Regions from separate parts of the Mesorhizobium sp. DxT genome, predicted to be linked through region 2. Evidence: riboswitches for the same ligand, from Rfam matches in the RefSeq annotation. Region 2 holds a riboswitch; the other holds the start of a gene.
The links. Region 2 has a riboswitch for glycine ahead of gcvT (glycine cleavage system aminomethyltransferase GcvT). Riboswitches for the same ligand answer to the same signal wherever they lie in the genome.
Positions count from the first base shown of each region.

Region 1 (9,277 bases), on a different contig from region 2:
CGATGGAGCGTACAATGAGAACTTTCCGTTCACGGCCGGTCTGCCGTCTTTGCAACCACCATCTCCCGCTTTCCGCCAGCCGATGTCCCTGGTGTCTGACTCCGCCTGATCGGCGCTCTCCAAGCCCGTTCCGAATGCCTGCGCTTTCGCTCGCCCTCTCGTCAGAAACGGGGGCGCGGCCATGATGCAGTCCAGCTGCATTGTGGCGGTCACCGGCGACCTCCTGAGAGAACACGCTGCACTCCCGTGGCGCATTAACTGCGAAGGGAAGCTCGATGTCATGCTCCTGCGCCTGCGGAGGGGCGGAAGCTGGCGCATTCCGGCAGCCCGCTGGTCCGGCACGAGAAGAGGGCTGCAGTCGGCCGACCGCGCGGCGTTCCAGGAAGCCGGCATCACGGGAAGGGTCGGTTCCGAACCTCTCGGGCTGTACGTGGCGCCGAGACTTCAGCCATGCGGCAGCCGCAAGGCGGTCGAGGTGACGGTCCATGGGCTCCAAGTGTGGGGCACCTTGGTCAGCTGGCCGAACGACGTGAAGGTGATGCGTCGCTGGATGCTTCCGGACGAGGCGGCAGTATCGGTCGAGGATACCGGGCTCCGCGATCTCTTGGCGTCCCTCGTCTCGGGCACGGCACTGGTCCAGCCGGAACTGCCGTCAGGCAGCCGCCCTTTCGCAGTCGGGAACGCGTCCGTTTCAGGGCGTGCTTCGTCGGCAACAACCGCTAGGTTCGCTCCATGCTGAAAATGCCAGCCTTGGTGCGCCTCGAGGGCGCGCGCCTGCTCAAAGCGGGCATCTAACCCGGACGCGATCTGACCCCTGGCTCAGCGTCCGGGTCCGCCAGGCTTCAGCAATCTCATTTGATCTGCGTGCCCGCGATCGCGGGCGGTCGCCTGCGGCGTTCGGCCGTGGCGGGGAGTCCATCATGGAAATTCTCAATCTCCTGCATCCGCGGGACATTCTGCTGCGCGACCCGGCGCAGGCCAAACGTCCGCTTCTTGAGGCCATTGCGCGCCAACTCTCGTCCCGGACCGGGCTGTCCTTCGTGTCAGTGCTCTCGGCGCTGCTGGACAGGGAGAAACTGGGCGCGACCTACATCGGCCAAGGCATCGGCCTGCCTCACGCGATGCTGGAGCGACTGAGGGAGCCGGCCGCGGTCCTTGCAATCCTTCAACAGTCGATCCCTTACCATACCCCTCACGAGCAGTCGGTTGATGTCGTGCTGGGGGTCGGCTGGCCGCGCGAGGGTGCGACGGACTTCCTCAACGCTCTGGCGCGCTTCTGCAGGCAGCGCTCCCAGCCGCAGGTCTTGAAGAAGGTCAGAGGCGCTGCGTCGGCCGAGGAAGTTCTGGCGCATCTGAGCCGGCCTATGGATTCCGCACCTCTCTCAATTCCCGGCTTGTCGAGCCTCCAGCCTCGAGCCCAGGCAGCGGAGAGGTGGGGGTGGCGATGAGCGCAAAGACGATGGACAGGCCTTCGTGCCGGCTGGACGGTCGGATGTCAGCTCAGGATCTGGCGGATGCGCTCGGATGCGACATCGCGTTCATCCACGGCGTCTTGGCGTGTTGGAGCCGAAACTCCCTTCCCATGGCGCCCGCAGCGCGAACACAGGGCGTGCAGACCTGTGTTCGGCTGACGATAGCCCACGCGCTGCACACGACCGGCGCGCTGACGTTGCCGGACGCTGCCGCCGTGTCGGCTGGAAGCTGGCGGGTTTCTGCTTCGCTGATGAAGCTCCTAGCGTTCCGTCCGTATGGCTGTGGATCCGGCAAAGGTGATCCTGTTAGCGGTGGCGAAACGGACCCGCTCATGCAGTTCGTCCCGCATGCGGCGGAGGCCATCCCGATCGCAGCCGCCGACGAGTATCTGGATGTGGCGGACGGCCGGCGGGTCTACTGGCGCAAGCCACGGCGCGACGCATACCTGCTTGCCTGCGATCTCCACCGCCTGTCACGCGTAAGCCGACGCGAACACACGCCCGCGCTCCAGGAAGAGTACCTCGATTTGCTTGCCCGGCTGCGGGAGCCCGAGGACCATGTCTGCGAATGGATCGGGACGGTCGCTGACGGCCGTTTCCGTCCCGCTCCCGACAGGTTCGCCGAGCGTTCGCCAGCAATGCGGCAGGGAATTGGCGACGCAAGGGGCCGATTGTTCGCCGAGTCCTACGCGAGGAAGGTTTCCGTCAACGTGTCGCTGGCGGCGCGCTCGATGAAGCGACGCGCGCTAGGCCTCGCCGTGATCGATCCGCTGCGGACGGCGGCTACCCGGAAAGGCGATGGCCGAGCATGATGAACACCCACCTGATCGACAAGTCGAAGCTGCTCCTCAACCTCGAGCGGATCGAACACCTGCGCGAGAAGTCCGGAGCCAAGGCGCTGCTGGCGCTGAAACGCTTTCCAGCTTGGAGCGTGTTCGACTTCATACGCCCCTACATGGACAGCGCGACATCCTCGTCCCTCAACAAGGTTAGGCTGGGAAGCACACCCGGTTCGGCGGCGAAACGCACGCCTACGGCCTTGCTTGGGCCGATCACGAGAACTACGAAGCGGCCGGGCTTGCATGGTTCATGAACCGGATGCGGGTCCTCGAGTTCTTCCGGTTTGTCTGCGGCTTGCGCAATCGGTTGCTCGCGGCTGGGTTAGCTGCCAAATCATTGCGGGCGGATTGATCAACTTCAGCTCGCGCGTTCAGGTAGGTGTATCTCGCGGCCTCAATACCGCCCCAAAGATTGCGTCATCTGGCTCGAATTGACGCGCGGGAGAGAGCCGGGGGACCGGCCGCCGAAGGAGCAACCGCCCCGGAAACTCTCAGGCACCCGGACCGCCCGTCGATAAAAGACTCTGGAAAGCGGAGCGGCAGCTCCCGCCGAAGGTATAAGCCGGGCCCGTGCGAGACGGTCCCTGCCAAGCTCTCAGGCCAATGACAGAGGGGGCATGCATGCGAATAGGCATGCATCGCGCCAGAGGTCTGTCATGAATCAGCGCCCTTGATCAGCGTCGCAGTTTTCTGCGTGCCGTGATGGCGCGCAGTTGTCCTGCTCGACATTTCAACTTCGCTCTTCCGGTCGCACGTCCGCTTCGTCGAAGCTGGCGGCGCGCCGCTTTTTCAGAATGCAACGATATGACTGATTTTCCCCCTTCTACCCTGAGCCGTCGCGCACTGCTCGTTGGTGGCGCCGCGTTCCTCGCCCCCGCCGCCGCGGGCTGTTCCACAACCGCTCCCGCGCCTTCGCTGGCTGTAGCTCCACCCCCCGCTCCCGAAGCTTCCTTCGACGTGGATGTGCTGTCGATGTACCGGGCGATGCCGGAGGAGAAGTTTCCGGTGCCGGCCGCCGACCTGCAGAGTCTTGACCCGAAATATGTCCGTCGGGTCGTAGACTACGTAGCCGTCGAGAAGCCCGGCACGGTGATCGTCGATACGGCCGCACGCTACCTGTATCATGTCCTGCCCGGCGGACTTGCGACCCGCTACGGTGTCGGCATCGGTCGTGCGGGATTCGAATGGTCGGGCCGGGCCCACATCGCCTACAAGCGGGAGTGGCCGGTCTGGACGCCTCCTTCGGATATGATCAAGCGCCAGCCCGCGCTCGAGAGGTGGCGTCATGGCCGGCCGCCCGGCATCGACAATCCCCTTGGGGCACGCGCGCTCTACATCCACCAGGGAAACCGGGATACGCTTTACCGCATCCATGGCACCGCTGAGGCGTGGACGATCGGCAAGGCGATATCGTCGGGCTGCGTGCGCCTGCTGCATCAGGATGTCATCCATCTGCACGAACATGTCCGACCCGGGTCAGCCATCATTGTCATGGGATCCGGCGGCGCTGCCGACGTGTGAGGACTGTCATGATCGACCAGGCAATGACTTTCCTCGACTGGTTCGGGGTCGTGGTCTTCGCGACCACTGGCACGCTGGCCGCTGCACGCAAGCGGATGGACCTGTTCGGCTTTATACTCCTTGGCACGGCCACGGGCATCGGAGGTGGAACGATAAGGGACACTGTCCTCGGCGCCACGCCCGTATTCTGGATCACCAGCCCGGAATACCTTCTGGCCTGTGTGGCCGTGTCGTCCGCCGTGTTCTTCCTGGCGCATATCCCGCAGTCACGGGAAGCCCTCTTGCTGCGGTTTGATGCAGTAGGCTTAGCCCTTTTCGCAGTCCTTGGAGCCGACAGGACTCTGGCTATGGCCGGTGGACCTGTGGCTGCGGTGGCCATGGGCATCGTGACAGCCACGTTCGGCGGTCTCGTCAGGGATGTCCTCAGCGGCGAGAGTCCTGCGATCCTCAGCCGGGAGGTCTATGCCTCCGCGGCGCTCGCAGGTGCCTCGACGTTCGTCCTCCTCCATGAGGGAGGTGCCGGACGAGAGATCGCGGTGATCGTCGGCTTCACGGTGGCGGCTGCTATCCGCTTCGGGGCACTGCAGTGGGGGTGGTCGCTTCCCCGCTACAGCGCTCGCGGCGCAGATCGCGCCAACGGGGTGGTCTCCAGCTAAAATGGCATTCTGGATCCGAGATGGCGGAGAGGCCAGCCCTTGCTCCGACCTAGCAAGGGGCGCAACTATCGCCGCCTCGATGGACCTTCGAGGAGAAAGTTCGATGATTTCAGGTTCGCAATGCCGAGCCGCCCGCGCTCTCGTGGAAGTCACGCGGGCCAAGCTCAGCCTTCGTTCTGGAGTGGATGAAGACACCATCCATGACTTCGAGCGCAAGATCGACAACCCGAACGAGCGTGACGTTGAGGCCCTGCAGGCTAGTCTCGAGGAGCTTGGGGCCGTATTCATTCCGGAGAATGGCGGCGGCATCGGAGTACGGCTGAAGTTTACCGCGGCTGAAGCCCGCCAGATTGCACGTCTTGAGGGAGAAGGCGGCGTTGTTGCAGATGATCGAGTGCCATGAGCCAACGGGCCTCCCACCTGCTTTGTTGAAGCAGCGATTATAAGCCGGGGCACGGCGCTTGTCGTCCACGCGGCGCGGTCGCTGTCGTGGCACGGCCCAGCTGTTAACCGCCGAGCGACGCCCTGGGATCGCGCCCCAGATCTCAACTCAAGACGCCCTGAGCCCCCGCTAGTCCACCATGTCGTCAGTGACGACGCGGCCCGTGTGACGCGGAACGATCAGCGCTGTCAGGTCGAATCCTTGGCGTTCCGCCTCCGCGAGGTATTCAGCGCGCGTATCCGCGTCCAGCGATGGAGTTCTCGACAGCAGCCACAGATATCTATGATCCGGCGTGCCGACCAGGGAGACCGAGTAGTCGTCGGCGAGTTTCAAGACCCAGTAGTCGCCGCTCGTGAAGGGTATCCACCGGATGACTTTGGGCAGGAAGGTCACCTTCATTCGGGACCCGCCCTCGTCGACCGGTATGGCCTCCCCCACCGCCTGTGATGGGTTGCCATCCTCGTCGAAGCAGCGATTGTCGATCCTGACCGATCCGCTGTCGTTAAGCGAGTAGCGTGCGGTGATGTCGGTCGCCGTCTCGTCCTCGTACTTCAGCGGAAGCCGACAGATCTCGTACCATTGACCGAGGTACCGTTCGAGGTCGAGTGAAGGAATAGCGGCGACGGGTGTCTGCATCATGGTTGTTCTCCTTGCTCGCACAAACACGCGGTCCAGCTGTCGGGTTCCGATCTGCGATTCTTGTGCTGCTGCGGCGTCCGGTCGATCTTCCGAGCCGTCCGGCAGGGGAAACTCCGCGTGAGGCCGTTCATCCTTCATGCCCGCCTCCTATCGTTCGCGATCGTCGCGATCGCGCTCGTGACGCTGTTCAATCTCGTGTTCGATCTGGCGCAGTCGCGGCACGTTCTGCTGAGGGGGATCGGATCGGTCGGGTTCGGCCGCGGGCCTCGTGGGGGCCTCTTGCTGGCCGTGCCCGTCCCCCTCTTCAGACTCGCGAAGAACGTCCAAATCCGCCTCACGGACCTGATCTGCCTCGATAGCTCCCGAGGGCGATCCGTTTGAATCCTTGCCGTCGCTCACCACGGACGACTGACCGGCGAAATGGTGTTCGCGGTCGACATTTCGATTGGCTTCACGCCGCGCAAGTTCGATCGCCTCGATGGCTCCTTGCAGCTGCTGGTCCGACTTGGCGACCTCGCGCAGAAATTGGTTGTCGCCATCCACGGCCATTTCCGCCGCGCGGTTGATTTCCCGTGCGAGACCATCCTGATAGCTGGCGCCATAGGACCGCGGCAGTTCTCCGGCATTGATCCTGGACAGTCCTTCCCGATAGTGCTCGACCTCGACCAGGACCTCATTCGCCCTCTCAACCGCGTCCCGGCCCGGTCGAGCCACCGCCGAATCCCAATCGGCGTTGGACCTATCCGGCCGTTCGTCCCGGCTATCGTGAGGCAGCTCATTCCGGACCTGATCAGATTGCCTTTCGGTGACCTCGAGATATTCGCGACGAATGTCGACTACCTCGCGAGCCGCGGCGGCGACCTCATCGAAGTCAGCCTGCGCCGAAGGCTCAAGTGACCGCTCCACCGAGGCAAGAACCGCTTCCACGCGCTTTTCGTAGGCTTCGAACTCCGGACGTGTCATCTCGCGCATCTGTCGATCCTCACCGTTTAAGAGTTGATAAATCTCTATCATATTGGCTTGATTTTTGACAGTTTGACCCGATCCTCTCTCGGAATTATGATTGTTTTGATTGATCTCAGCCAGACCTTCCAGGCGTGCCGCATGCAGTCTTGCAAACGTCCCCGCGGACATCCCCGTCTCGGCATTGGCGAGATCGTTCCATGCCTCCGCTGCCCGAGCCGCGTACTGACGGCTGCGGTCGGTGGTGGCGAGGTTGATCTCGTTGGAGCGCTTTGCCTGATAGCGGGCGTGTGAGGCTTCGCTCGTACCCACATGTTCGGTTCGGTCGCGGTAGCTGACCGGGCGGACCTGATTGCGACTATAGGCCGGAGCGCTGGCGAGTTCCCGTCGATCGGTCAGCTCCATGTCGAGGCCTTGTTCCCGCGCCTTCTCCGCCATTACGGAGCGCCATTCCCGGAACAGCTTGGGGCTGGTGACAATGCGATCTCCGGTCTCCGATCGCATTGTAATGATGGCATGGGCGTGGATGTGAGGGCGCTTGCCACCTTCGGCAAACTCCTTCGGGTCGAGCGCCGGATCGTGAACGGCGAACACATATCGATGCCCCGCGAACTGCTCGCCGAGAAACTCCCGCACGGCGCTTTCGAAGGGAGCCGCATCCGTGCCGGCCCGGGCCGAGACGATCAGGTGCATGACGTCCCTGCCCTTTCGACTGTGCAGTTCCTTGCGCCACTCCTTCTGGACGAGATCGCCAGCCTGCGTCGCATCCCCGATCAGCCGGCCGGTCTCGTCGCGAACCTCCCCACCGACTGACGCGACCAGTTCCCGAACCCGCGCGGTACCCCATTCGACACCGTTGCCGTAACCATGGAAGCAAAACCGTGCGTCGACGTCCCTGCCGGCTTCGCTGTCGTGATGGCGCTGCTGCACTATCTCGGCAGCTTTTCGGTCCCCCGTCAGCCGTTCGCCTTGCCCGCTGCGCAAGACAACGACACCGTTCACCTGGATCTCACCCGGATTTCGTTCGCGCACCGAATAGACGAATCGTCGGTCGCCAAACCCCGACACCAGGATATGGCGCAACTGATCGTCCTGGTCGAAGTCCTGCCGCAGCGATGCCGCATCGATTGCGACCTGGAAAACGGCAAGATCCCGGCTTGCCGCCCGATTGTCGAACAGATGTTCCCACTCGGCCCGCTGCTCGGCGAGCGCACCTTTGCCCATCACACGTTCGCCGCGCTCGTTCTCGACGGCAAGCTCCCCGCACCGCGACGTGTAGCTCATCATCGCGCCGGCGCGGGCTCCGCCGCCATAGGAGGCAAGCTTCACCACGGCCGGCTGGCTGCCGCGCGCCAGGGACGCAAACCGCTTCCGCATCGAGCGGCCGCTCGAGCCTACGCCATCGAGCAATCGCCGCGGCTGGCCGTCGCCACGCCGCCGCGCTTGCCCCAAGCCACGTGCGCCCTCGTCCAGCGGCCGCGCTGCCCCTCCCCTTTTCGGCTCATCCCAGTCGTAGCTATCGATTCGATCAAGCTGCATCTCATGCACAAGCATGGCACGGCGGCGCTCCCACTCCGCCTCGAAAGCGCCTGGGAAGAACTCCATCACGCACCCTCCCCGCGTCGATGCGCTGCCGATCGCCGGGTCAATTCCGCGAGCTCGGAAGCGAGAGCTGTCGTCGCCCCATGGGCATCCTTGATGCTGCCTGTCAGGTCTCCTTCATCTGGCACCTTGCCAGTGTTGATGGCGCGGGCGATTTGATTGAGGTTCCCGCCGATCGCACGGATGCCCGCGGCGAGTAGGCCGAACACGGCCCGATCTCCTTCTGCGAGGAAGGGCCGCACACCGGCGCCTTCCATGGCAAGCGACCGGACGAAGGCCGAAACAGTCATGTCTGCAGACCTCGCGGCCGTCTCGAGGGCGTCAAACTCGGCCCGCGAGAAACGGATGTGAACCACCCGGTCTTTCCTTTTCGACGTTGCGCAGAGAACGCGAGCCATCGCTACGCTTGGCCTTTGATCGTGGTGATCGCGGCCGCAGGCCGCGGATCGAGGGCTTGTCCCTCGATCGTCAGGAAAATGTATCACATTTTTCCGTATCCTGCCAACTCATATATAGCATTGATTTTTCTTACTCTGGTTTGTTCGTCCATTTTTCAATGTTAATATGATTGTGTTTTTTTATCCTTCGCGTATTTCTAGTGCGATGTGAATCGACGACCACACCGAGATGGATTCCTGTGCGAGTAGAAACACATTCCATGGAGCTACCGATGACCGTCGTGATCGCCGCCATTAACGGGAAGGGAGGTGCTGGCAAAACGACCGCGCTGATGAACATCGCCGGTGAGTACGCACTGCGCGGAGGACACGTTGCCATGATCGACATGGACGCCCGCAACAACCTGATGCGGTGGTGGACCGACTGTCAGGAGAAGGATGCGCAGCCCGAGGGCATCCACGTCTATAGTCACAAGACGGCACGAGGGTTCGAGCGCTGGATGGACGAACACGGCCCAAAGTTCGATCACGTGCTGATCGACACGCCTGGCGAGGACACATCGATCGTCGACCCGGTGATTGCTTCGTCGGATCTGGTGATCTCGCCAATCCAGCCGTCGAAGCGTGAAGTGCTAGGCGCCATCGATAGTTTTGAAAGCGTTCGGCGTATCAACGACGTTCTAGGCAGCGAATGCAGGCATGGCGTGTTGCGAACGCGGATCACCGTAACCGTTCGCCATACCGA
Region 1 is NZ_JBZFLJ010000018.1:33,154-42,430, reverse strand. Features, by position in the region: gene ACVJNE_RS23515 (NUDIX hydrolase) at 281-739, shown strand; gene ACVJNE_RS23510 (PTS sugar transporter subunit IIA) at 921-1,448, shown strand; gene ACVJNE_RS23505 (hypothetical protein) at 1,583-2,284, shown strand; partial or broken gene ACVJNE_RS23500 (carboxynorspermidine decarboxylase) at 2,281-2,531, shown strand; glycine riboswitch at 2,741-2,828, shown strand; gene ACVJNE_RS23495 (L,D-transpeptidase) at 3,116-3,832, shown strand; gene ACVJNE_RS23490 (trimeric intracellular cation channel family protein) at 3,841-4,488, shown strand; gene ACVJNE_RS23485 (XRE family transcriptional regulator) at 4,592-4,891, shown strand; gene ACVJNE_RS23480 (lipocalin family protein) at 5,060-5,707, opposite strand; gene ACVJNE_RS23475 (relaxase/mobilization nuclease domain-containing protein) at 5,717-8,086, opposite strand; gene ACVJNE_RS23470 (plasmid mobilization protein) at 8,137-8,532, opposite strand; gene ACVJNE_RS23465 (ParA family protein) at 8,805-9,277, shown strand, end outside.
Region 1: linked by a shared signal. The riboswitch ahead of ACVJNE_RS23495 (L,D-transpeptidase) and the one ahead of gcvT (glycine cleavage system aminomethyltransferase GcvT) in region 2 are both predicted to bind glycine.

Region 2 (9,277 bases):
TCGCCATCTGGCGATAGCGTCAGGCGACATCCAGTGCGCGGCCACCACGGTCGAAACCTTCATGATCTGGAACGCCAACGGCGTGCCGATCAAGCAGCTTTTCCAGCTCGATATGTCGCACGGCGCCGACGGCATGGCGGTGCGCAACGATGTCGAATCCATCGCCGATCTGAAGGGCAAGACTGTCGCTGCTTCCGCGCCGGGAACATCTCCCTATTTCGTGCTGGCATGGATGCTCAACGAAAACGGGCTTTCGCTCGACGATGTCACGGTGGTCAACCTGGAGCCGTCGGCGGCGGCGCAGGCGTTCGTGGCCGGCCAGAACGATGCCGCGATGACGTATGAGCCCTACCTCTCCACCGTCCGAGACAATCCGGATGCGGGCAAGATCATCGCCACCACGCTCGACTATCCGATCGTCATGGACACGTTCGGCTGTACGCCGGAATTCATCGCGGAAAATCCCGAAGCAGTGAAGGCGATGGCCGCAAGCTATTATGAGGCGCTCGAGATGATCGAGAGCGATCAGGACGAAGCCTATGGCATCATGGGCGCCGACGTGAACCAGGACGCCCCGGCGTTCGGCAAGTCCGCCGCCTATCTGGAGTGGCAGGGCAAGGACTCGAACAAGGCCTTCATGTCGGGCGGCATCCAGGAATTCTACGACAAGGCCGGCCCGCTGCTGGAGAAGATCGGCATAATCCGCGAAATCCCGGCGACCGACACGTTGATCGATACGAGCTGGATGGACTGAGCGCCCTCGTATAGTTCAGTCCGAGGCAGCCGCGCCGGCCTTCGCTGGCGCGGCATATCGCATTTCATCGACAACGAGACGATCGGTCCATGAGTTCTTCACCGATGACGGATTCACAAACAGTCCGGCGCGGTCGCAGCGTCGGCTCACGCCCATACCACCTGCGCCCGCTCAAACCCGTGCCGCTGTCCACGCGCGTCATCCTGGGCGTCTCCTTCTTCGTGCTCTTCGTCGCGGGATGGTCGCTGGCGACCTATGGCGGCTATGTATCGCCCATCTTCCTGGCGAGCCCCACGCGCATGATCGAGGAAGGGTGGCTGCTGCTGACACGCTTCGGTTTCATGCACGACATCGGCATGACGATCTGGCGTGTCGTCGGCGGTTTCGTCCTGGCGGCGATCGTGGCCGTACCGCTCGGCATCGCCATGGGCGCTTGGAAAACAGTTGAAGCCTTCTTCGAGCCGTTCGTCTCCTTCGCGCGCTACCTCCCGGCGTCCGCCTTCATTCCGCTTCTGATCCTCTGGGCCGGCATCGGCGAGGCGCAGAAGCTTCTCGTCATCTTCATCGGGTCCGTATTCCAGATCATCCTGATGGTGGCGGTGACCGTCGGCCAGACCCGGCGCGACCTGGTGGAGGCCGCCTACACGCTCGGATCCAGCGATGCCAGCGTGGTCTGGCGGGTGCTGCTTCCGGCTTCCGCGCCGCAGATCGCGGAGACGCTGCGCCTCGTCCTCGGCTGGGCCTGGACCTACGTCATCGTCGCCGAGCTGATCGGCTCTTCGTCCGGCATCGGGCATATGATCGTAGACTCGCAGGCGCTCTTGAACACCGGCCAGATCATCTTCGGCATTATCGTCATCGGCCTGATCGGGCTGGTCTCGGACTTCCTGTTCAAGGCGGCGAACCGCCGGCTGTTTCCATGGAGCCTCGCATGATCACCGCGGCAGTGAACATCACCGGCGTGGAGCGCATCTTTCCCGCACAGGCAGGCGGCAGCCCCGTGACCGCGCTGACGCCGATCGACATTCACGTGAAGGAGAACGACTTCGTCACCATCCTCGGGCCTTCCGGCTGCGGCAAGTCCACGCTGCTGCGGATCGTTGCCGGTCTGGACGAGCCGACCAACGGCCTCGTCGAAATCCGTGGCGACGTCGTCGTTGGGCCGGGCGCGGACCGAGGCATGGTGTTCCAGTCCTATACGCTCTTTCCGTGGCTGACGGTGGAGCGCAACATCGAGTTCGGCCTGCGCGAAAAAGGCATGCCGGCCGGCGAGCGGCGCGACATCGTCCGCGACTACATCGCCAAGATCGGCCTCACCGGCTTCGAGAACCACTATCCGAAGCAGCTTTCCGGCGGCATGCAGCAGCGTGTCGCGATCGCGCGGGCGCTCGCCAACGACCCTGCGATCCTGCTTCTGGACGAACCGTTTGGCGCGCTCGACCACCAGACACGCGGCCTGATGCAGGAACTTCTCCTCAACATCTGGGAGGCCGACCGCAAGACTGTCCTTTTCGTCACCCACGACATCGAGGAAGCGATCTTCCTGGGCAGCCGCTGTCTCGTGATGAGCGCGCGGCCGGGACGCATAAAGGCCGACATTTCGATCCCCCTGCCCTATCCGCGTCATTACCGGATGAAGGCCGAGCCCGGTTTCCTCGACCTCAAGGTGCGGCTGACGGACGAAATCCGCGAGGAGGCGATGAAGGTCGCGTGAGCGTGTCGACAGCGGGCGTCACATCGGCTACCCCGGGGTCCATGAAAACTCTATCGACCTCCCTCTCCCACGGCGGCGTTCAGGGCGTTTATTCTCACGCCTCCGAGACCTGCGCCTGTGACATGACCTTCGCCGTTTTCGTGCCGCAGCAGGCCGCGCAGGGCCCCCTGCCCGTGCTCTGGTATCTCTCCGGGCTGACCTGCACGCACCAGAACGTGATGGACAAGGGTGAATATCGGCAGCTCGCGGCCGAACTGGGCCTCATCGTCGTCTGTCCCGACACCAGCCCGCGCGGTGAAGCCGTGCCCGACGAGAAGGACAACTGGCAGTTCGGCGCCGGCGCCGGCTTTTACGTCGACGCAACCGAGGCGCCCTATGCCGCGAACTACCGGATGTATTCCTACGTAACGCAGGAATTGCCGGCGCTGATCGCGCGCGAATTTCCCGCCGACATGGAGCGCCAGGGCATTTTCGGCCATTCCATGGGTGGCCATGGCGCGCTGACCATCGCCCTGAAACACTCCGACCGCTTCCGCTCGGCGTCCGCCTTCGCGCCGATCGTGCAGCCATCGACGGCCGGCTGGTCGAAACCCGCCTTCCAGAAATATCTCGGCGAGGACGAAACAGCCTGGCGCGCCTATGATGCCTGTGCGCTGGTCGAGGACGGCGCGCGGTTCCCGGAGTTCCTGATCGATCAAGGCAAGGCCGACGGTTTCCTCGACGAGGGCCTGCGCCCCTGGCTGTTCGAGGATGCCTGCCGCAAGGCCGGCATTCCGCTTTCGCTGAACATGCGCGAAGGCTACGACCATTCCTATTTCTTCATTTCGACCTTCATGGATGACCACTTGCGCTGGCACGCACAGCGGCTTGTCTGACCTCCAAGGGTTGCGCCTGCCCGACCGATCCCTATGCTAGCCGCGCAGCCTGCGTGTCATGCGGGCGCGATTTCACCACAACAAGGAGGTGGGTGGGTGCCCGACACCGCGACGATCTATTCCGACATTCCCGATACAGACACGCTCGGCGGCAGGCTATCGCGCGCCAGGGACGCAGTCGGGCTTTCCGCTGCGCAACTTGCCCGCCGCATCGGCGTGCAGTCATCGACCATCCAGGCATGGGAAAGCGACCGCTCCCAGCCGCGCGCCAACCGGCTTTCCATGCTGGCAGGCGTCTTGAATGTCAGCCTCTCATGGCTGCTCTACGGCGTCGGCACCTCGCCTATCGAGGAAACGGGGGCCGAACTGGCCGAAAGCGTCGCCTTTCAACTCGACCGCCTCAAGCGCCTGCACCAGGAAACCGCCGAGGTTATCGGGCAGATCGAGCGTGATCTGGGCCGCATGGCCGCCTACGATTGACGGTCTCTATCGACTGATCGGGATAAGCGTTGCGAGCAGGTGACATCGCCTCTCGCATCGGCTAGAAACGACTCGTCCTGGGCAGCGATGCCCTGCCGGCTTGCGGGAGAGAGCAGCGAAAGCTGCCGCCGAAGGGGAAATCGCCCGAAATCTCTCAGGCAAAAGAACCGTAGGCCGGTCAAGACGCTCTGGAAAGTCGGGGGAAACCCCGCGCCGAAGGTGTAAGGGCGACCGACAGAGTTCCGGTCGTACCAAGTCTCTCAGGCTTCCGACAGAGGGGCGCGAACTGCCGCTTCAGCGGCTGGTTGGTGCTGTTCTGGAGGATGAATGACCGATACGGGCGAACTTTTTCAACTGCCGCTGAAAGACCTGCACGAGGCCGCCGGTGCGCGCTTCGGGGGGTTTGCCGGCTGGTCGATGCCGATCACCTACCCGCTCGGCGTGCTCAAGGAGCACCTGCACACGCGGGAAAAGGCCGGCCTTTTCGATATTTCCCACATGAAACTGTTCCTCGTGACAGGGTCACAGGCGGCGGCCGCGCTGGCGCGCGCATGCCCGCTCGATCCCGCTGCGCTGAACGAGGGCCAGTCGAAATACACCTTCTTCCTGAACGACGAGGCCGGCATCCTCGACGACCTCATCGTCACCCGTCTTGGGGCGGAGCGCTTCATGGTCGTCGCCAATGCTGGCAACGCGGCCGCAGACGAAAAGCACCTGAAGCAGGTCGCCGCGTCCTTCGACTGCACGACCGAGCCGCTTGAGCGCGTCTTCCTGGCGTTGCAGGGGCCTGCAGCCGAAGGCGCACTCTCCAGGGCCGGCGTCGATCTTTCGGCACTGACCTTCATGCACGGGCTGGAGCCGCGTGAAGGCTGGTTTGCCAGCCGCTCCGGCTATACCGGCGAGGATGGATTCGAGATCGCCCTGCCCTGGGCCGAGGCGAAAGCCTTCGCCGAAGCTCTGCTTGCCGACGAAAACGTCGAGTGGATCGGTCTTGCAGCCCGCGACAGTCTGCGGCTCGAAGCCGGGCTCTGCCTGCACGGGCAGGACATTACGCCCGAGACGACGCCGGTCGATGCCGGCCTGATGTGGGCGATAGCCAAGCCGCTGCGTGAAAACGGCAGTTTCATCGGCGCCGATGCTCTGAGCGCGGCACTTGCGGCGGGGCCACGGCGCAAGCGCGTCGGACTGAAGCCGGAAGGCCGCCAGCCGGTGCGCGCTGGCGCTGACCTGTTCGACGGCGACGGCAACCCGGCCGGCAGCGTGACCTCCGGCGGCTTCGGCCCTTCGGCAGGCTTCCCCGTCGCGATGGGCTACGTGCCGGCCGCCCTCGCGGCGCCTGGCAGCAGACTTTTCGCAGAGGTGCGCGGCAACCGCGTGCCGATCGACATTCATCCCCTTCCCTTCACGCAGCATCGCTACCGCAAAGGATAGACCCCGATGGCAACCACCTATTTCACCGAAGATCATGAATGGCTGCGCGTCGAGGGCGGTGTCGCCACGGTGGGCATCACGGATTACGCGCAGGAGCAGCTCGGCGACCTCGTTTTCGTGGAACTGCCCGAGGTCGGCAAAGCCGTATCCAAGGGCGACGCGGCCGTGGTGGTCGAGTCCGTCAAGGCTGCCTCCGACGTCTACGCACCGGCCGACGGGGAGATCACCGAGGTCAACGACAAGCTTTCGTCCGACCCGGCGCTGGTCAACTCTTCGGCGGCAGCGGACGGCTGGCTCTGGAAGATGAAGCTTGCCGACGAAAGCCAGCTCGAGGGCCTGATGGACGAGGCCGGCTACAAGGCGATGATCGGCTGAAGGACGAAATCATGAACGAAAGACAAGCCATCTTTGCCGACCGTCACGTCGGCCCCGGCCCGCAGGACGTACGCGCCATGCTCGCCGCCCTCGGCGTCCCATCGGTCGAGACCCTCATCACCCAGGCAGTGCCGAAGTCCATCAGGCTCGACCGCCCCCTCGACTTGCCCGAGCCCGCAAGCGAAGCCGAAGCGCTCTCCGAGCTTGGCGAGAAGATGGGCCGCAACGTGGTGCTGAAAAGCTTCATCGGTGCGGGCTACCATGGCGTGAACGTGCCGCCGGTCATCCAGCGCAACCTGTTCGAGAACCCGGCCTGGTACACGGCATACACGCCCTACCAGTCCGAGATCAGCCAGGGGCGGCTGGAGATGCTGTTCAACTTCCAGACGCTGGTGAGCGAGCTGACCGGCCTGCCGGTGGCCTCCGCCTCGCTGCTGGACGAGGCGACCGCCGTTGCCGAGGCCGTCGGCATCGCGTGGCGGCATCACCGTTCCAAGCGCAACGACGTGGTTCTTGCCGGTGCGCTGCACGGGCAGATTCTCGACGTGGTCAGGACGCGCGCGGAACCGCTCGGCATCAACATAGGTGCCGACGGGATCGGCGCGGAGACGACAGCCGTCATCGTGCCGTGGCCGGACACCCACGGGGTCTATGGCGACCACAAGGATACGATTGCCAGGGCGAAGGAAGCCGGCGCCATCGTCATCTTCGTGGCCGATCCGCTGGCGCTGACCCTGACCGAGACGCCGGCCTCGCGGGGTGCGGACATCGCGGTCGGCTCCATGCAGCGCTACGGCGTGCCGATGGGCTATGGCGGCCCGCATGCTGCCTATTGCGCGGTCTCCGACCAGCTTACCCGGCTGATGCCGGGCCGGCTCGTCGGCCAGTCGACCGACGCGCATGGCAGGCCGGGCTACCGCCTTGCGCTGCAGACGCGCGAGCAGCACATCCGCCGCGACAAGGCGACCTCCAACATCTGCACGGCGCAGGCGCTGCTTGCCAACATGGCAGTCGCCTACGCGATCTGGCACGGGCCGGAAGGCCTGCAGGCCATCGCAAGGCGGGTGAACGGGCTGGCCGCACGGCTGGCGGCTGGCTTGTCGGCGGCGGGCGTCGAAATCGCGGGGACAACGATCTTCGACACGGTGACCGTCACGGTTTCCGGCAAGGCCCGCGACATAGCTGGAAAGGCGGAAAAGGCTGGGCTTCTGCTGCGCGTGATCGACGCCGACCGGATCGGGATCACCTTCGACGAGACCTCGACCGAAGCCGATCTTCAAACCATCGGCGAGCTCTTCGGCGCTTCGATTCCGGACGATGCCTCCGCCTCGCTGCCAGGCAAAGCGCGCGACAAGGGCTTCCTCACCCAGCCGGTTTTCCACGAGAACCGGTCGGAAACGGAAATGATGCGCTTCCTGCGCCGGCTTGCCGACAAGGATCTCGCGCTCGACCGCGCGATGATCCCGCTGGGCTCCTGCACGATGAAGCTCAACGCGGCCGCCGAGATGATGCCGGTGAGCTGGCCGAATGTCGGCAATCTGCATCCCTTCGCGCCCGAAGCGCATGCGCAGGGCTATCGCGCGATGATCGACGAGCTGGAAGGCTGGCTTGCCGAAATCACTGGCTTTGCCGCCGTCTCGCTGCAGCCCAACGCCGGCAGCCAGGGTGAATATGCCGGGCTTCTGGCCATCCGCCGCTATCACCGCGAGCGCGGGGATGCGGGCCGCACAGTCTGCCTCATCCCCTCCTCCGCGCACGGCACCAACCCGGCGAGTGCGGCCATGGCCGGCATGGACGTGGTGGTGGTGAAATGCACGGAAGAGGGTGACATCGACGTCGACGACCTCAAGGCAAAGGCCGCGCAGTTCTCGGACCGGCTCGCCGCGCTGATGATCACCTACCCCTCAACGCACGGCGTGTTCGAGGAAGGCGTCCGCGACATCTGCGCGCTGGTGCATGAGCATGGCGGGCAGGTCTATCTCGACGGCGCCAACCTCAATGCCGTGGTCGGCCTTGCCCGGCCCGGCGATCTCGGTGCCGACGTCTGCCACATGAACCTGCACAAGACCTTCTGCATCCCGCATGGCGGCGGCGGCCCGGGCATCGGCCCGATCGGCGTCGCGGCCCATCTGGCGCCGTTCCTCCCGGGTCACGTGGCAGGCGGCACCGAGCAGGCGGTGGCCGCTGCCCCGTTCGGCTCGGCGTCGATCCTGCCGATCACCTGGATGTACATCCGCATGATGGGTGCTTCAGGGCTGAAGCGTGCAACGGAGACGGCGATCCTGTCGGCCAACTACGTCGCCGAGCGCCTGAAAGCCCACTATCCGGTGCTCTACAAGGGTCGTAACGGCCGTGTGGCGCACGAGTGCATCCTCGATACGCGCGTGCTCAAGGACAGCGCGGGCGTAACCGTGGAAGACATCGCCAAGCGGCTGATCGATTACGGTTTCCACGCACCGACCATGTCGTGGCCGGTCGCTGGAACGCTGATGGTGGAGCCGACGGAAAGCGAGCCGAAGCGCGAGCTCGACCGCTTCTGCGACGCCATGATCGGCATCGCGTCGGAAGCCGGCAAGGTCGCCGACGGCTCATGGCCGAAAGATGACAACCCGCTCGTCAACGCGCCGCACACCGCGGCCGAAGCCATGGCCGATGAGTGGGCTCATGCCTATCCGCGTTCGGTCGCAGCCTTCCCCGCTGGCGAAACGGACTTCGCCGCAAAATACTGGCCGCCGGTCTCCCGCATCGACAATGTCGGCGGCGACCGCAACCTCGTCTGCGCCTGCCCGCCGGTGGAAGCGCTGGCGAGCTGAGCAGAATTTCTCCCGCCGCCTGTCGGACTGACAGGCGGCGATACGTCCTCGGGTGGCAGGGGCAAGACGCTTCTGCCCTTTCAACCCATGCGAGGATGAGGAGAAAACCCCATGGAAACCCATACCGCGCCACGCCCCGTCGCGAAGGACAGGAACAGCCCTCTGCGCCACATCACGCCCTGTCTCTGGTTCGACGACAAGGCGGAGGACGCCGCCAACTTCTACGTCTCGATCTTCCCCAACTCACACATCAGGACGATCAGCCGCTACGGCTCCGAAGGCAAGGAAATCCACGGCAAGGAAGAAGGCGCCGTGATGACCGTGGCGTTCACGCTCGACGGCCAGGATTTCGTAGGCCTCAATGGCGGGCCGCACTTCACCTTCGATGAAGCGATCTCGTTCCAGATTCCGTGCGCAGACCAGGAAGAGGTCGACTACTACTGGGCCAGGCTCAGCGAAGGCGGCCAGGAAGGGCCATGCGGCTGGGTCAAGGACAGGTTCGGCCTGTCGTGGCAGGTGGTGCCGAACGCGCTGCTGGAGATGATGCAGGATACCGACGCGGCCAAGGTTGCGCGCGTCACGGCTGCGTTCCTGCAGATGAAGAAGTTCGACATCGCGATGCTGCGCTCAGCCTTCGAAGGCTGAAACCGGCGGGCCGGTCGTCGCTAGGCGATCGGCTCGCCCTCGGCGGGCGACGCATGTGCCGGCATATGCGATTTTGCGAATGTGACGCCGGCTTCCGCACGCGCCAGCCGCGCCACGCCAAACGCCAGCGCGAAAGCAGCGGTGAAGACCAGCACCAGCCGCAACCAGCGTGGCAACCCGCCAAACTGCG
Region 2 is NZ_JBZFLJ010000011.1:98,026-107,302, forward strand. Features, by position in the region: gene ACVJNE_RS19585 (ABC transporter substrate-binding protein) at 1-754, shown strand, start outside; gene ACVJNE_RS19590 (ABC transporter permease) at 916-1,689, shown strand; gene ACVJNE_RS19595 (ABC transporter ATP-binding protein) at 1,686-2,468, shown strand; gene fghA (S-formylglutathione hydrolase) at 2,510-3,343, shown strand; gene ACVJNE_RS19605 (helix-turn-helix domain-containing protein) at 3,440-3,823, shown strand; glycine riboswitch at 3,917-4,003, shown strand; gene gcvT (glycine cleavage system aminomethyltransferase GcvT) at 4,151-5,254, shown strand; gene gcvH (glycine cleavage system protein GcvH) at 5,261-5,629, shown strand; gene gcvP (aminomethyl-transferring glycine dehydrogenase) at 5,641-8,442, shown strand; gene ACVJNE_RS19625 (VOC family protein) at 8,554-9,087, shown strand; gene ACVJNE_RS19630 (hypothetical protein) at 9,108-9,277, opposite strand, start outside.